DNA from 2 places in the Paraburkholderia sp. FW306-2-2C-D06C genome. Region 1 is predicted to be linked to the other one. Evidence: predicted binding sites of a transcription regulator. Region 1 holds the regulator's gene; the other holds the start of a gene.

Region 1 (4,174 bases):
TCGACGAGATTGCCAATCTCGCCAACGAACTGCACGTCGACCTGGTGGTGGTCGGCCACCGTTGCCGCACGGGTCTGTCACGCTGGTGGATGGGCGCGGGAAATACGCCGCTGCTCGACCGGGTCTCGTGCAGCATTCTGGTGGCATGTTCGTCCGCCCAGGAGCAGCAGCAAGCGGCGGCTTGACGCCAGCCCCATGAACCGCGTCGACCGGAAGATCAGTCGTTCAGGTCGACCGCGGCGAACTTCCATGTGAGCAAACCTTCGCGCCGAAAGATCGCCGCGTAGCGCGCGTCGCCCGCGCCGTGCTGATACCTGATGACGAATTCGTTGATGCTGCGATAGCCCGCCGTGGTTTGCGGCGGTTGTGGCGGTGTGGCGCTGTTGCCCGCGTTGTTAGCCGCGCTGTGCGCTGCGGTGTTAGCCGCGTTGTTAGCCGTTTTGCCGTCGGCAGGGGACGCAGGCGCATTTTCCGCGGCAGGCGGCGCGGGCGGCCGCTCGCCCGGTTCGCCACGCGGCGGCATGCCGTTCAGCAACGCGGCTACGCCGTCCGGCGTCGCGTACGCATCTACTAGCGGTCCGATCAGCGCAACGCCGATCATCGCGCCAATGGCGGCAAATGGATTGCCGTTGCCATGTGCGTCGAGCCGGCGCGTCAGCAAGCCGGTGACCTGTTGCTTCAGGCTCTCGCGCAACGCCGGAAAGTCGACATACTGATTGACGGTCTCCGCATCGCGCGCGTCTGCCGCGCGTTTCAGATTGTTCAGCGCGATATATGGCGATGCATAGCCGAATCCCAGGGCGGCCACCACTGCAATCACAATCAGAACAACGATCAGCGGCCGTGCGGCGCTGCGTTTGGTGCGTGTCGAAACTGCCATCGAGTGGAACTCTCTATCAAGGGTGGTCTAACGTGGACCGCGGCCACACGAAAACGATCCCACGCGATGCAATATCTGAAGAGATCTGGAGAGGCGCGCGCAAGGCACCAGCAGGGCAATGACAGGTAAATGACAGGTTAATGACAGGTCAACAGCAGAGCAACTACACGCACGCCCCGCTCCTGATTACTCGAACACCGCCCCGTGCACGTTGGCTTCTTCAGCGATGCAGCGGTCGATCATCCGGCATACGGCGTCTACCGTGCCGACCATGATCAGCCGCGACGGCCCGTGATAGACGCGCACCGGTGCCCGTCGCGCCGGCTCTGCCGTATTCAGCCCTGAATTCAACGACACTCGAGCGAAAGCCGGCAACGACGACGGCAAGCTCGGCGCCCGCGATGCAGGTTCGTCGAACAGCGATGAAGCGCTGGCCGTGGACGCCTCGATCAGCGAACAGGGCACCAGCTTGCGCAGATGGCGCAAACGACCGAACTGGCGAAAAGGCAGCAGGCGGGCAAGGCGTTCCATGAGTCTCTCCAGGCGATTCAACGTAGGGGCAGCGGCGCGTTAGGCGTCGGGCAAGCGTTGGTAGAAGCAGGCGCTCAGAACTCGCCGGGGCGGATCAGCCCAACAGCGATGCCTTCCAGCGCGAAATCCGCACTGCCGGTCTGAACGAAGATGTTTTCGTAATCGGGGTTTTCCGCGATCAGTTCGATGCCGTTTGGCCGACGCTTCAGGCGCTTGACCGTTACGTCGTCGCCGAGCCGCGCGATGATGATCTGGCCGTCTTTCGCTTCGCTTTTCTTTTGCACCGCGAGCAGGTCGCCGTCGAAGATGCCGGCGTCGCGCATCGACAACCCGCGAACCTTCAGCAGGTAGTCCGGTTTGCTCGAGAACAGCGCCGGGTCGCACGCATAGTGCTGCGAGATATGTTCCTGCGCGAGGATCGGGCTGCCGGCCGCGACGCGGCCGATCAGCGGCAGCGACAGCTGCATGATGCTGGGGTGCGGCAACGTGAACTGGTGCGGCGAATCTTCGGGACCCGCCAGCAGACGAATGCCGCGCGACGCACCTGCCGCGAGTTCGATCACACCCTTGCGGGCCAAGGCACGCAGATGTTCTTCGGCCGAATTGGCCGAGCTGAAACCCAGTTCGGCGGCGATCTCCGCGCGGGTGGGCGGAAAGCCGGTACGTTCGATAGCCCGTCGGATCAGATCGAAAACCTGCTGCTGTCGTGCGGTGAGTTTGGTCATGGCGCTACTGTATGTATGAACAGGTGACTGTATTTTTATACAGTATTCGATGCAATTCAAGCTTTACTTTAAGTTCGTCGTCTGGGGTGTCGCTCCGGCGTCGCAAAAGGACGCTTAAACAACCGTTTTCGTGTCGCAACGCCTTATCCAGCTGCCATTACCACTTTTACGTATTAAAGAATGAAGAAACATTATTTTTAATGATGAAAGCCCTTCGATAGACTGGCCTCCGAGTTGACGCGCTGCAGACGCAAAAACAAGACGCCGTAACGGCAACCACAACGCGGAGAAGCTGGATGAACCATCGGGGCACGGGGCTGGCAGGCAAGACCAAAAAACTCATCGCGGCGCTCGCGTTCGGCGCGGCAACCGCTGTCGGCGTGATGGCGCAGGCGCACGCCGCCGACACGACGCTGCTGAACGTGTCGTACGACCCGACGCGTGAACTGTACCAGGACGTCAATCAGGCATTCGGCAAGGAATGGAAGGCCAGGACCGGCGAATCGATCACCTTCAAGCAGTCGCACGGCGGTTCGGGCGCTCAGGCGCGCTCGGTGCTCGACGGTCTGCAGGCGGATGTCGTGACGCTGGCGCTCGCCTACGACATCGACGCGCTGGCTAACAAGGGTTTGCTGGACAAGGGCTGGCAAAAGCGTTTGCCGGACAACGCGTCGCCGTACACGTCGACGATCGTGTTCCTCGTGCGCAAGGGCAACCCGAAGCACATCAAGGATTGGGACGATCTGACCAGGCCGGGCGTGTCGATCGTCACGCCGAATCCGAAGACCTCGGGCGGCGCGCGCTGGAACTATCTGGCCGCATGGGCCTACGCCGAACATCAGCCGGGCGGCAGTGACCAGAAGGCGAAGGAATTCGTCGGCAAGCTCTATAAGAATGCCGGCGTGCTGGATTCGGGGGCGCGCGGCGCAACGACCAGCTTCGTGCAGCGCGGCATCGGCGACGTGCTGATTGCATGGGAAAACGAAGCGTTCCTGTCGCTGAAGGAATTCGGTCCGGACAAGTTTGAAATCGTCGTGCCGTCGGTGAGCATTCTGGCCGAGCCGCCGGTTGCCGTGGTGGACAAGGTGGTCGACAAGCACGGCACGCGCAAGCTGGCCGAAGCGTATTTGAACTTCCTGTATAGCGAGCAGGGTCAGGAGATCGCCGCGAAGAACTTCTACCGTCCGCGTTCGAACAAGGTGCCGGCCGAGCTGACCGCGAAGTTTCCGAAGCTGAAGCTGTACACGGTGGACGATTCGTTCGGCGGCTGGGCGAATGCGCAGAAGACCCACTTTGCCGACGGCGGCGTATTCGATTCGATCTACCAGCCGCAGTAAGACTGCCAATGCCAGAAGCCGCTCAGGCGGCGAGAGGCGGCAACACCTGGCCAGAAAGCGCGCCCAGTGGGCGCGCTTTCTGGCTAGCCGGACGACCGCAAAAGCACGGCAAGCATCAACCCTGAAAGAGTATCCAGCATGACGACGTGGACCTTCCGAAAACCGAGCGCCTTGCCCGGTTTTGGCCTGACACTCGGCATCACGGTGGCGTATCTGAGCCTCGTGGTGCTGATTCCGCTTGCGGCAACTTTTCTGAAAACCGCCACGCTCGACTGGAGCCAGTTCGTGCGCGCGGTGAGCTCGCCGCGCGTGCTCGCGTCGTACCGGCTGACGTTTTTCTCGGCGCTCGGCGGCGCGCTGATCAACGCGGTGTTCGGCTTCCTCGTGGCGTGGGTGCTGGTGCGCTACACGTTCCCATTCAGGCGGCTCGTCGATGCGGTGGTCGATCTGCCGTTCGCGCTGCCGACGTCGGTGGCCGGCATCTCGCTTGCGGCGGTCTATGCCGGCAACGGCTGGATCGGGCAGTTCCTCGAGCCGCTCGGCATCAAGGTCGCCTTTACGCCGGCCGGCGTGCTGATCGCGTTGACCTTCATCGGTTTGCCGTTCGTCGTGCGGACCGTGCAGCCGGTGCTCGAAGAATTCGAGCGCGAGCAGGAAGAAGCGGCCGCGTGCCTCGGCGCGTCGCGCTGGCTGACGTTCCG
Region 2 (4,174 bases), on a different contig from region 1:
CAGCCCGGCCTTCTTCGCCTCGACGTGCGCGCGCACGACGCCGGCCAGCGAGCATTCGTCCGTGACGGCCAGCGCGGCATACCCGAGCTGTGCGGCGCGAGCGGCGAGATCCTCGGCGTGCGATGCGCCGTGCAGAAAGGAAAAGTTGGACGCGCACTGAAGCTCCGCATAGTCGGGCAGTGCGCCGTAGGTCGGCGCCATGGGCGATCACCCGAACAGGCCGTGCAGGAACCAGCGCGGCTCGCGTTCGTCGACGGCGCTTACTCGCTCCCGGAAGACCCAGTAGTGCAGCGCGTCTTCGGACTCCGCGACAAAATAGTCTCGCGTCACCGGATGCCCATCCTGCCAGCCGACCTCGATCCGTTCGCCCGGCGAGACCATGCGCAGCGGCGTGCCGTAGAACGGGCGGTGGCCGCGCATGATGAGCTGTACCGGCTTGTCGAGCAGCCAGGCGGGTCGCGGAAGATTCGGCGGCGGCAGCGTGGCCCTGGCGGTCTCGCCGATGGGAAGCCAGCGTGCGGCGACTTCCGGACGGTGGTCGGCAACCGGCGCCGCCTTGAGCACGTTCTGCGCGCCGAGCCGGGCGACGAGCAGCTCCATGAGGCGCGCGTGATCCTGAGGCGAGCCGCCGGGCTCCGGGAACAGCGATTCGCTCGGCGTGTCCGCTTCGCGGACGTCCTTTGCATCGAGGCGAACGGCGATGACCGGCGCGGCCAGTTCGACGCGGCCCAGCCGTTCTTTCAGAAGACGCACGAGGTGCTCCTCGCGCGACGTCGGTTCCGCGAGGGCAACTTCGATTGCCGTCGGCGGCACCGCCGCGCGGCCGCGTTCATGCTCGAGCTCAAGTACAAACCGCGCGATCGCCAGCTGTCGGGCCGACAGCCAGCCGGTCATCTGCAGGATCAGGCGCCGCGCCGCGAACAGCACGGCTTCCGCATGCTCGATCCGGTCGGGCAACTCGAGCCGCGCGCTGAAGGCGGGGGGCAACGCCAGCCATTCGTACACTTCGGGCGCTGCGCCCGTCGCCCGATCGAGCGCATCCAGCAGCGCCGTGCCGCAGCGCTTCTTGAGGCCTGCGCGGGGTAGTCGCCGGACGTCGTCGACCGTTTCGCATCCCAGTCCGTCGAACCATTCGGCGTAGGGGCGCGCAGGCGGCAGGGCAGGTAACGGCACGCGACGCAGTGCGCGGTCGACGGAGCGCAGCGTGAGCGCGATGCCAGCCGATGACCGGGCGAAGAGCCACGCGGCCTGCCCCGTAGGGGCAACGGCAAGTGTCGCGGTCACGCCGAACGCGCTCACCGTTTCGCCCGCCCGCCGGCGCAGTGGCCGGATGCCGCCGAAGAGCCGCAGGCTCGCCGAGACGTCGGCCAGCACGACCGATTCCTCCGCCAGCACCACGTGGGGGGTGAACTGCAGCAGGGCGAACGCCACGCCACGAACCAGCTCCGCTTCACGGGTGAGATAACGCTCCCGGATGACCGCGTCGGGCGCGAGCGTCAGCACGCCACCGCGGCGCATGCCGGCCACGATCCCGGCGGGATGCGCCGCGCGGTCGAGTGCGACAACGCGGTCCTTTTCCAGCACGACGAATCCGGCCTCATGGCGTGGCGTCGACCAGCGCGGGAGAAACGACTCGAGGGCGAGGTGCGGCAGATGTACGCCGATCCAGAGTTGCATATCGGCTCAACAGGGCCGGTGAAGGCGTGAGAGGAACGAAAACGGGTTCGTCGCGCTGCGGTCCGCGGCGCTTGACGAAGGTCACTTCAATGCCGCCCCTGGCGGCTCGCAGCGCAAGCCGCAGCGGCGCCGGCGACGTCGCCTGGGCGGCCGCGAGCGGGCGAAACAGGAGCAGCAGGGTGTCCGAGGCCTGCGCGGCCAGATGCAGGCGCCGGAGCGCTTCCTGCCGGACTTCGGCCTGCCAGAAGAGCAGGGCGCCGCAGGTGCCGGCACGCAGGATCTGCTCGGCGGCCCACAGCGCATCAGCCGTGCGGGGTGCGCGCAGCACGCAGGCCTGTCCTGCGGGAACGCCCAGCCACGCCAGTCCGGTGGGTTGTAGCCGATGCGGCGGCTGCAGCAGGAGCAAGGGGCGGGATCCAACGGTCGCCAGTGCGGGCTGCAGCAGACGCAGTTCACCGCAGCCCGGCTGCGGTGTGAGCAGTTCGGTGAGCGCGCCAGCGGGCCAGCCGCCGCCCGGCAGCTCGGCGGTTAGCGCGGCGTGGCCGCACGACACCACCCGATCGAAGCCGGCGGCCAGCTGCGAAGCTCGCCATAGCGTTATTCCCCCCGAGCCGGGATACATAATTTCGTGCAGTAGAGCATCCAGAGAACGTGTCCGCTCGTCTGGAGAACGTAGTTGCACGGGAACGGTGGCGGTGCGGTTCATGGGAAGCGCTCGCTAAATACTGTATAAATATACAGTGATTCTAGCGCAAAAATTGCCGGGCCGTTTGCGGGAGCCACTGTCTACGACGTAGTCAGGTCATCAAGGCCCTCCACGTTGTCCGGTCGTCCCTGATCGACCCACAACTGCCGTTCGGACCGCTACAACTGCAATGACAGCTTCCGGGGTACAACGGACAACCACCCAGTCGGTAACTCATCGACCAATGCGGTCATTGAGCCGATCGCCGGCCAAGGGTCGCCATCGGCCCCCAAAGCGACCCTTCCGATTTCCCGAGGGTAGTCGTTCATCTCGTCGAGTTGTCTGTCAGGTACACGGAAACAGACAGACAGTGCAACCGCCGTTGGACGGCGAGGCAATTCAAGAGCCTCTCTTACTTTTCTTTCTTCTTCTCCTTCCGAATCTCGGCCTCTTGCGCCCGGCTTACAGCAACCCGCGAGAGGGATGGTCCTGACGTGGAGACAACTATTTCCCAATACCGAGAAGGAATTCGCGATCGGGCTCCGGCATTGAATTGAGCCATTCCGATTCGGCTCCAGGTGCGGGCAACACCTTACCGTACTCAACCATGTGGGACGGCGGTAACTCAGAGAGATACACCCAAACGGAGCGCTTTTCGGCGCCCGTCGCGTTTGCGACAAGCGTGACGAGAGCTTCGAGCAAACCCCTCTTCTGATCCGCGCTTCTGCCCGCACGGATCTGTCCTTGGACAAATAGCTGATCCGACACGAGCGGTGCTCCGCCGAGGAAGTGATCGCCAGCCGGAATGGCCTGAAAAATCACCTGCGCGAAAAAGCCCTGCGCGCCGGTCGCCTCGCTGTGTACGCGCGTAATGTCTCGCGCGATCTCCCGCTTCTGCGGATCGGTAAGCCGCCCAGCGGCCGCCATCACGGTATAAGTTGGCATGCTGCTCTCCTGTTGCGATTGCACGCTACGTTGCGGATTTGCAAATCTCGAATTGGGGCGATGGATACGCCTCGTCCCTCACGGCCCCGACGCGATATCTCAAGGAATCTGTTTCCGCGCCGGAAAATCGGTGACTCGGAATTAATGCGCCTTGCTATCGACAGATTGTGACCCATTCAGCGTTACCGATCCATCGATCGAGATGCGTTGATCCCGCTCTCCGTAGAGCACCGCGTGCATTTTCGACCGATCGAGCTCCCCCTCCCACGCCGACACCACGACAACCGCTACTGCATTGCCAATGACGTTCACCAACGAGCGGCATTCTGCCATGAAGCGATCGATACCCAGGATGAGCACCATTGCCGCCACAGGGACGGTAGGCACAACCGCAAGACTTGCCGCAAGCGCAACAAAACCAGCACCGACAACCGCACTGGATCCTTTGGACGTGAGCATGGTTACAGCCAGGAGCGTCAATTCCTGGCCGGTCGTCAGATGTATATTCGTCGCCTGGGCAAGGAACAGAACGGCGAGCGTCATATAAATGTTGGCACCGTCAAGGTTGAACGAGTACCCGGTAGGCACGACCAGACCAACCACCGCTTTCGAGCAGCCCAGTCTTTCCAGCTTCTGCATCAATTGAGGAAGCGCCGCTTCGGACGTGCTCGTTCCAAGCACAATGAACAGTTCATCCTTCAGATAGGCGAGAAGCCGGAACACGCTAAACCCCGCTATCCTGGCGACAGTCCCAAGCACCACTGCAACAAAGATGAACGCCGTCACGTAGAACGTCAGGATCAGCTTGAAGAGCGGTATCAACGATGCAATTCCGTACTTCCCGACGGTGAACGATATCGCACCGAA

The links. The regulator LexA, encoded in region 1, represses DNA repair genes until DNA is damaged. The targets are predictions, from matches to a motif close to ACTGTATNNNNATACAGT.
Region 2: a site for LexA is predicted at 2,402-2,419, ahead of imuA (translesion DNA synthesis-associated protein ImuA). Genes of this name have one in related genera too.

What each region holds. Positions count from the first base shown of each region.
Region 1 covers NZ_JBYSWU010000016.1:120,825-124,998, reverse strand. Annotated here, with positions in the region: gene AC3WLT_RS14970 (universal stress protein) at 1-185, shown strand, start outside; gene AC3WLT_RS14965 (DUF2939 domain-containing protein) at 218-880, opposite strand; gene AC3WLT_RS14960 (hypothetical protein) at 1,067-1,411, opposite strand; gene lexA (transcriptional repressor LexA) at 1,486-2,136, opposite strand; gene AC3WLT_RS14950 (sulfate ABC transporter substrate-binding protein) at 2,433-3,473, shown strand; gene cysT (sulfate ABC transporter permease subunit CysT) at 3,612-4,174, shown strand, end outside.
Region 2 covers NZ_JBYSWU010000061.1:27,913-32,086, reverse strand. Annotated here, with positions in the region: partial or broken gene AC3WLT_RS31865 (PHP domain-containing protein) at 1-201, opposite strand, end outside; gene AC3WLT_RS31860 (Y-family DNA polymerase) at 208-1,677, opposite strand; gene imuA (translesion DNA synthesis-associated protein ImuA) at 1,598-2,299, opposite strand; gene AC3WLT_RS31850 (tautomerase family protein) at 2,867-3,307, opposite strand; gene AC3WLT_RS31845 (dicarboxylate/amino acid:cation symporter) at 3,449-4,174, opposite strand, start outside.